DNA from 2 places in the Streptomyces sp. CS113 genome. Region 2 is predicted to be linked to the other one. Evidence: riboswitches for the same ligand, from Rfam matches in the RefSeq annotation. Region 2 holds a riboswitch; the other holds the start of a gene.

Region 1 (4,313 bases), 810 kb from region 2:
CGCGCCCAGGGCGCCCAGGAAGGCGGCCACCGACAGGGAGGCGGGTCCGAAGAGCGTGAACCCGAACACGATCACCGAGACCGCGCCGAGCGACGCCCCGGAGGAGACGCCGAGCAGGTACGGCTCGGCGAGCGGGTTGCGCACCAGGGCTTGCAGGGCGGTGCCGATCACCGCGAGTCCCGCGCCGGTGACCGCACCGAGCAGCACCCGCGGCGCCCGTACGTCCACCACGATGGTCTCCCGGGCCCGTGACCAGTCCGGCTCCTGCCGGCCGGCGCCCAGCGCGTGCGTCACGATGCCCCACACCTGGCCCGGCGGCACGTGCACGGAGCCGATCGCGAGGCCCGCCGTCGCGGAGACGACGAGCAGGGCGGTGAGTACCAGCAGCGTGACGCCGAGCCGCGTACGGCCCCGTCCTGATCCGGTGGACTCCCGCCCCCGCACCGTCCCTTCGGCGGACGTGCCGGTGGCGGCCCGGGTCACCGGAAGCTCTCGGGGTGCAGTCCGCGGGCCAGGCCGTCGACCGCGTAGGCCGAGCGGATGCCGACCAGCGTCGCGGTCAGCGGCAGGACGACGAACCGCTTGTTCCTGATGGCGGGTACGTCGGCGAGCGCCGGCTGGGCTAGCAGGAACCTCTTCTTCTCCTCGACGCTTCCGGCGCCGGCGTAGTCGTAGACGGCGATGACTTCCGGCTTGCGCTCGACGACCTGCTCCCAGGAGACGTCGCCGAAGACGTCGTCCAGGTCGGCGAAGACGTTCTCGCCGCCGGCCAGCCGGATCAGGTCGGTGCCCAGGCCCTTGCCGCCCGCGGTGAAGGCGCTCTTGTCGCCACTGTCGTAGACGAAGACGGGCACCTCGGCCTCGCCCGCCACCTCGGCGGCTGCCCTGCCGACGCGGCGTCGCAGGTCGGTGACCAACTCCTCCGCCCGGTCCGGGACACCGAAGATCCTGCCGACCGTGCGGATCTCCTCGTAGGTGTCCTCCATCGTCACTTGCTTCTTGCCGCAGTACTCGCGGTTGAGGTAGGTGTCGATGCCGGCGTCGGCGAACGCCGTGCGGGAACGGCCCTCGTGCTCCGAGAAGGCGCTGCCGTAGCCGCCGTAGACGAAGTCGGGTTCGGCGTCCAGGATCCTCTCGAACGACGGTTCCTTCTTCGCCAGTTCGGGTATCGCCGCGTAGTCCTTCTCCAGCTCGGGCAGGACGGCGGAGTCGGGGAACGCCGTGCCGACCATGCGGTCCTTCAGACCGAGGGCGAGCATGAGTTCCGCCGGGTGCTGGTGGATGGTGACCACCCGCGACGGCGGCTCGTCGTAGGTCGTCCGCACGCCGCAGTTGTCGATGGTGACCGGGAAGCCCGCGGGCGCGGCGGCGGTGGCCTTGGGGTCCCCGCCGCCCTCGTCGGACGAACCGCATCCGGTGGTCAGCAGCACCGACGAAAGAGCCACGGCAGCGGCCGTGGCACGGAGGAGCCCGCGCGTGCGGGCAGGGGTGAACAAGGGGGACACGTGAAGCCTCCTGGAGTCCGCGCTCCTCGGATCGGGCCCGCGACGGACCAGTGTCCTGACTCCCGGATCGACGTTCCCTCCGCCTTCCCGCGCTCGGCGCAGTGGCATGTCGGAGGGGCGCTCCCCGGTCACAGTGGCGGGACCGTGCCGGATTCGCACCGGCTTCCTGTCTCCCGTCGCGGCGATGACCAGGCGATCCTACGGTTCCCCGAGCCGACGGCGAAAGGGCGGGCGTGCGGGGCCGGGCCGCGCCGCGCAGTTCGTGGCGCCGCTCCGCCGTGGCGCCGCTCCGCCGCGGCACTGCGGCACCGCTCCGCCGCGGACCTGCGGCACCGCGGCACCGCGGCACCGCGGCGAAGCGAACACCCGGTGACAGGCGCACCGTTCCGTGAGCGCCGTCCCGTGGGAGGATGGCGGGCGACAAGGCGACGGCGGAACGAGGAAGCCGGTGAGAATCCGGCGCGGTCCCGCCACTGTGATCGGCGAGCGCGTCCCGACAGGCCACTGCCCGGCAGCGGGTGGGAAGGCCGGGGCGGGCGGCGACCCGAGAGCCAGGAGACTCACGCGGTCGCCTCCTCGACGGACCACCGGGGCGGATCTCCCCGGAGAGAGGGACGGCACCCATGCCCGCGACGCCGACCGGACGAACGACCCACGACGCCAGGACCGGAGCGGGGGCCGGTGGCCCGGCGCCCTGCCGCGTCGTCGTGTGCCGCGACTGCTGCTGCGGCAGCCCCAAGGTGACCGGAGTCGACCACGCGGCCCAGACCGAACGCCTGCGCGCCGCGGTACCGGTACGCGTCTCCGACTGCCTCGACGCCTGCGACCACGCCAACGTCGTCGTCGTCCAGCCCTCCGCGGAGGGCCGGGCAGCCGGGGCCCGGCCCGTGTGGCTGGGGCTGGTCAACGACCCGGACGCGACCGAGGACATCGCCGCCTGGGCACGCGCCGGCGGACCGGGCGTCGCGCCGCGGCCGGACATCCTCGACCTGTACGCCATCACGCCGCCGCGACGGCGTAGGGCCTTCTGACCCCGCGGACGGAGAGCCGGGGGAGGGAGGGAGGAGGACGGGGAATCCGTACGAAGCCCGTGCCTCGTCGGCGTCCGTCGGCGCCGCCCCGCACGGGATCGTCCCCGGCCTGGCCGGGCCACCGTCCGCTCAGAGGGTGTCGGTTCGCTTTTCGAGGCGGGTGCCGTTGCGAAGAGTGATCGACATCAGGTCGCTGGGGGCGTCCAGTTCCAGGCGGTGCCAGCGACCGCGGGGGACGATCACGGCGGTGCCTTCCTGCAACTGCACCATCTCCTCGGCCTCGCCGGGCCCGTTGGGACGGAAGTGGAGGCGGACGCCGCCGGCCAGACAGCACACGGCTTCCTCGGCCTCCGGGTGCATCTCCCAGTGGTCGGCGTGAACGTCGGCGTCGGTCTCCACGTGGAACGTGGCGATCTGCCAGGCGCCGGAGCCGTTGCTCGTCATCTGCCGTTCGGTGGCTCGGACGTCGCCGTCGGGGTGGAAGTGCAGCGCCGAGGCGAACAGGTCGACGGTGGTGGTTTTCATGACGGTGTTCCTTCCAGCTGGTTCTCTTCGGGGGCGGTGGATTGCGGGAGAGGTGTGACGGGCCGGCGGCGCGGCAGCACACCGATCGCCACGACCGCCGCGAGCACGAAGACGGCGGCGGCGACGGCCAGGCCCAGGGCGTAGCCGTCGTTGAGCGCGGCGGGGCCGGTGGCTGTGCCGGTGTGAAGCGCGGCAATGGTGGCCAGGGCAGCCAGGCCGATGGAGCCGCCGAGTTGGCGGGAGCTGTTCATCAGGCCGGAGGCCATGCCGGCCTCACGCGCAGCGACGCCGGTGGTCGCGGCAGCGGCGACCGGGGCCAGGACCAGTCCGGCGCCGACGCTGGTGACGAGGGAGGGGCCGAGCACGTCGGTGAGGAAACTGCCGTCGGGGCTGATGAGGGCGAACCAGGCCAGGCCCGCGGCGGCCAGCAGGGCGCCGGGCACCAGGGACACGCGGGGGGTGCGTGCCGCGGTGATGCGGGTCGCGACGACGGTCCCCGCAACGAGACCCAGGGAGAAGGGCAGAAATGCGGTGCCGGTCGCTGCGGCACCCATGCCCAGGACCTGCTGCATGTACAGGGACACGAAGTAGAACGCCGTGAACTGCCCGGCCGCGGCAAGGAACACCAGCACGTTCGCGCCGGCGACCCAGCGGCTGCGCAGCAGGCCGAGGCGCAGCAGCGGTGCGTCGGCCCTCGACTCGGCGAAGACGAAGACGGTCAGCACTACGGCCGCGGCAGCGAGGGTCGCCCACGTGACCGGGGAGTCCCAGCCAAGGGTGTCGGTGCGGACGACACCGAGCACCAGCAGCCCGACTCCGCCGGTCGCCAGGACGGCGCCCGGCGCGTCCAGCCGTTCGCGCCGGGCCGGTGCTGTTCCGGCGGGCACCCCGGCGGGGACGAGAGCGAGAGCCGCTATGACGATGGGCAGGTTGATCAGCATGACCCAGCGCCAGCCCGCGTACTCGGTCAGCAGCCCGCCTGCCAGCACGCCCAGCGCGCCACCTGCGGCGTTCACCGCGCTCCACACTCCGAGCGCGCGGACGCGCTGAGGGCCTTCGGTGAAGGTGGTGGTGAGCATCGCCAGCGCGGCCGGTGCGGCGGCGGCGGCGCCCAGGCCCTGCCCGGCGCGTGCGGCGATCAGTTGCCAAGGCGTCTGGGCCAGCCCTCCTGCCAGCGAGCACAGCCCGAAGACGGTCAGTCCCAGCACGAACATCTGACGCCGGCCGTACAGGTCGCAGGCACGGCCCCCCA
Region 2 (4,313 bases):
GGCCTGCGTCTCCAGCCGGTCGATCGACTCCACCGAGTCCATCCACTTGAAGCAGAACCCGGCCTTCTCCCGGATGGACGGGATGTTCTCCACGGCCGCGAAGGCCGCGGCGCGGTCCTCCGGGTCGGGCAGATAGGTGTCGAGGAGCGTCAGGTAGAACTGGACGTGGACGGCCTCCTCGAAGAGCTGGCGGGACAGGTACAGCCGCGCCTCGGGGGAGTTGATGTGCTTGTACAGGGTCAGCACCAGGTTGTTCGCGACGATCGAGTCGCCGGTGGCGAAGAAGGCCACCAGACGGCCGATCAGGTGCTGCTCCTCGGGGCTGAGCTTCGCGAGGTCGGCGACGTCCGAGTGGAGGTCGACCTCCTCGACGTGCCAGGTGTTCTTGATGGCGTCCCGGTAGCGCTCGTAGAAGTCCGGGTAGCGCATGGGGCGCAGGGTCAGCTCGAAGCCCGGGTCGAGCAGGTTCTTGGTGGCGCGGGTCGCGGGGATCTCGGTGGTCATTACTGGCAGGCCTCGCAGGACTCGGGGTTTTCCAGGGAGCAGGCGACCGCTTCGGAGTCGGGGCCGGCCTGCACGGGGACGGTGGTGGCGCGGGCCGCGGCGCGGGCGATCCGGGTCGCCGGGCGGGAGCGCAGGTAGTACGTGGTCTTCAGGCCCTGCTTCCAGGCGTAGGCGTACATCGAGGAGAGCTTCCCGATGGTCGGCGTCTCCAGGAACAGGTTCAGCGACTGGGCCTGGTCGAGGTACGGGGTGCGGGCGGCGGCCATGTCGATCAGGCCGCGCTGCGGGATCTCCCAGGCGGTGCGGTACAGCGCCCGCACGTCCTCGGGGATCCAGGAGAAGCCCTGCACCGAGCCGTTGGCCTCGCGCAGCGCCTCACGGGTGCGGGCGTCCCACACGCCGAGCCGCTTGAGGTCGTCCACCAGGTAGGAGTTGACCTGGAGGAACTCGCCGGACAGCGTCTCGCGCTTGAACAGGTTGGACACCTGCGGCTCGATGCACTCGTAGACCCCGGCGATGGAGGCGATGGTCGCGGTCGGCGCGATGGCCAGGAGCAGGGAGTTGCGCAGCCCGGTGGTGGCCATGCGCTCGCGCAGCGCGGCCCAGCGCTCCGGCCAGGCGGGCTCGACGCCGTAGTGGTCGGGGTGGAGCACCCCCTGGGCCGTACGGGTCTTCTCCCAGGCCGGCACCGGACCGCTGCGCTCGGCGAGGTCGGCGGACGTCTCGTACGCGGCGAGCATGATCCGCTCGGCGATGCGGGTGGACAGCGCCTTCGCCTCGGGGGAGTCGAAGGGCAGCCGGAGCTGGAAGAAGACGTCCTGGAGGCCCATCGCGCCGAGGCCGACCGGGCGCCAGCGGGCGTTGGAGCGGGCGGCCTGCTCGGTCGGGTAGAAGTTGATGTCGACGATCCGGTCCAGGAAGGTGACGGCGGTGCGGACGGTGGCGTCCAGGCGCTCCCAGTCCATGTCGCCGCTCGCGGGGTCGGCGAAGGCGCCCAGGTTGACCGAGCCCAGGTTGCAGACCGCCGTCTCCCCGTCGTCGGTGACCTCCAGGATCTCCGTGCAGAGGTTGGAGGAGTGGACGACGTGGCCGGGGGTCGCGGTCTGGTTCGCGGTGCGGTTGGCGGTGTCCTTGAAGGTCATCCAGCCGTTGCCGGTCTGCGCGAGGGTGCGCATCATGCGGCCGTACAGCTCACGGGCGGGCAGCGTCCTGCGGGCGAGCCCCGCCTCCTCCGCCCTGCGGTAGGCGGCGTCGAACTCCTCGCCCCACAGGTCGGTCAGCTCCGGCACGTCGGCCGGGGAGAACAGCGACCAGGTCCCGTCGGCGTCCACCCGGCGCATGAACTCGTCCGGGATCCAGTGCGCGAGGTTCAGGTTGTGCGTACGGCGGGCGTCCTCGCCGGTGTTGTCCCGCAGCTCCAGGAACTCCTCGACGTCCGCGTGCCAGGTCTCCAGGTAGACGGCGGCGGCGCCCTTGCGCCGGCCGCCCTGGTTCACGGCGGCGACCGAGGCGTCCAGCGTCTTCAGGAACGGGACGATGCCGTTGGAGTGCCCGTTGGTGCCGCGGATCAGCGAACCCCGGGCGCGGACGCGGGAGTAGGCGATGCCGATGCCGCCGGCGTGCTTGGAGAGGCGGGCGACCTGGTGGAGGCGGTCGTAGAGGGAGTCCAGCTCGTCCTTGGGGGAGTCCAGGAGGTAGCAGGACGACATCTGGGCGTGCCGGGTGCCGGAGTTGAAGAGGGTGGGGGAGGAGGGCAGGTAGTCCAGGCGGCTCATCAGCCCGTACAGCGCGGCGACCTCGTCCACCGCGCGCACCGTGTCGTCCTCGGCGAGTCCGGCGGCCACCCGCAGCAGGAAGTGCTGGGGCGTCTCGACGGCCTTGCGGGTGATCGGATGCCGGAGCAGGTAGCGGCTGTAGAGCGTACGCAGCCCGAAGTAGCCGAAGCGGTCGTCGGCGGCCCGGTCGATCAGCGCGTCCAGGCGTTCCGCGTGCAGCCGTACGAAGGCGGCGGTGCGGTCGGCGATCAGGCCCTCGCGGTGGCCGGTGGCGACGGAGTCGGTGAAGGTGACGACGCCCTGGGAGGCCGCCTCGGCGCGGATGCCGATGGTCAGCAGGCGGGCGGCCAGCCGGGAGTAGACCGGGTCCTCGGAGATCAGACCGGCGGCCGCCTCGGTGGCCAGCTCCCGCAGCTCGGCCTCGTCCGCGTGGGCGGACCGGCCGCGCAGCGCGGCGGCGGCCACCCGGCCGGGGTCGGCGCCCTGGAGGTCGGCGGTCAGCCCGGTCAGGGTCCGCAGCAGGGCGGCACCGGGTCCGTCGGGTTCCCCGGTCGCCGTCGCCGGGGTCGCTGAAGCCGGATCGGCTGGCGCGATGGTCACGTGGAGCACTCCCTCGCTCGGCACGGGGCCTGGCGGAGGGAGGGCAGGGGGCAGCTCACGAGCGCACGCGGCGTCGCGTCCACCGGCCCACTCCACGAGGCCCGGACGTCATGGCACCCGGGCCAGGGCGGCCGGGCGCACTGTCGGCAGGTCCTCGGACTGGACAGGCGTGCGCGCACGTGCGAAGACGTACGGATGCACGCAAGTACACCGTTGCGGGACAGTTCCGGATTCGCACCGGATTCCCCTGCGGCGACAGCGAGCACGAGCATACATCTTGTGCCGGGTGGCGCGAGCACCCCCAGATGTTGTGTCCCGGCGGGGTGCCGTGCCGGGGTGCCGCGAGCGTGTCAGAGCGTCAGTTCGTAGGTGAGCAGCATGATGTCGTCCAGCTCCGGCACGGGATTCCAGTCGCGGTCGGGCGTGCGGACGAAGCCCAGACGCTCGTAGAGGCGGTGGGCGGTGCGCATGGTGGCCTGGGTCGACAGCACGACGCTCCGGCAGCCCTCGACGGCCCGGGCCCGGTCGACGCAGGCGCGCACGAGGGCCTCGCCCGCCCCGCGGCCGCGCGCCTCGCGGGCGACGGCGAGCATGCGTATCTCGGCCTCGCCGGGGCGCGCTATGTCCGCCATGGGGCCGCCGGACGGCACGAAGGTCACGCCGCCGAGCACCCGGCCGTCGGCCACGGCGTCCAGCACCTCGGCGGCGGTCGCGCGCTTGGCCACGTTCCTCAGCTCGTCGAGATACGCATCGCTCTCCCCGAAGTCGAGGAGGCCGTCGCGCAGGTAGGCCTGCGCGGTGATCTCGCCGAGGGTGTCGTACTCCTCGGCCGTCGCCCGCCGGATCACGAAGTCCATGACGCCGAGTGTGCCCGACGGGTACGGCAACGGGCCGCCGGATTTCTCCGACGGGTACGGCAACGGGCCGCCGGATTTCTCCGACGGCCCGCTGAAGGGGCGCCGCTAGTGCGAGCTGCCCGCCGTGGCCGGCGGCAGTTCCACCTGGACGCCGGGGTCGCCGGCGTCCGCCGTGTAGTCGCTCGGCTTGGTCTCGTCGACGCCGTCGGGCGCCTTGGCCGCCCGCAGGACGAAGGTCAGGACCACGGTGACCAGGACGTTCAGCACGAAGGCGGTGAGCCCGATGTAGCCGATCTCGCCGATGCCGGGGATCTCGTCGGAGGAGCCGCCGAAGTGCTTCTGCGTCGGCGAGGCGACACCGTAGGCGGCGACCGTGCCGTAGACCATGCCGACCGCCCAGCCGCCGAGCAGCGCCCAGCGGTGGAACCAGCGGGTGAACAGGCCGCCGACCAGGGCCGGGAAGGTCTGCAAAATCCAGATGCCGCCCAGCAGCTGGAAGTTGATCGCGACCGTCTTGTCCATGCCCAGGACGAAGATCAGTGCGCCCACCTTCACCAGCAGCGACACCAGCTTGGAG

What was found. Region 2 has a riboswitch for cobalamin ahead of B9W62_RS12845 (ribonucleoside-diphosphate reductase subunit alpha). Riboswitches for the same ligand answer to the same signal wherever they lie in the genome.
Region 1: another riboswitch for cobalamin. It lies ahead of B9W62_RS09380 (hypothetical protein); the one in region 2 lies ahead of B9W62_RS12845 (ribonucleoside-diphosphate reductase subunit alpha).

The regions. Positions count from the first base shown of each region.
Region 1 covers NZ_KZ195574.1:2,175,992-2,180,304, reverse strand. The annotation lists gene B9W62_RS09390 (FecCD family ABC transporter permease) at 1-444, opposite strand, end outside; gene B9W62_RS09385 (ABC transporter substrate-binding protein) at 480-1,505, opposite strand; cobalamin riboswitch at 1,554-1,675, opposite strand; cobalamin riboswitch at 1,941-2,067, shown strand; gene B9W62_RS09380 (hypothetical protein) at 2,129-2,536, shown strand; gene B9W62_RS09375 (cupin domain-containing protein) at 2,666-3,061, opposite strand; gene B9W62_RS09370 (MFS transporter) at 3,058-4,313, opposite strand, start outside.
Region 2 covers NZ_KZ195574.1:2,989,968-2,994,280, reverse strand. The annotation lists gene B9W62_RS12850 (ribonucleotide-diphosphate reductase subunit beta) at 1-504, opposite strand, end outside; gene B9W62_RS12845 (ribonucleoside-diphosphate reductase subunit alpha) at 504-2,879, opposite strand; cobalamin riboswitch at 3,007-3,168, opposite strand; gene B9W62_RS12840 (GNAT family N-acetyltransferase) at 3,230-3,736, opposite strand; gene mctP (monocarboxylate uptake permease MctP) at 3,842-4,313, opposite strand, start outside.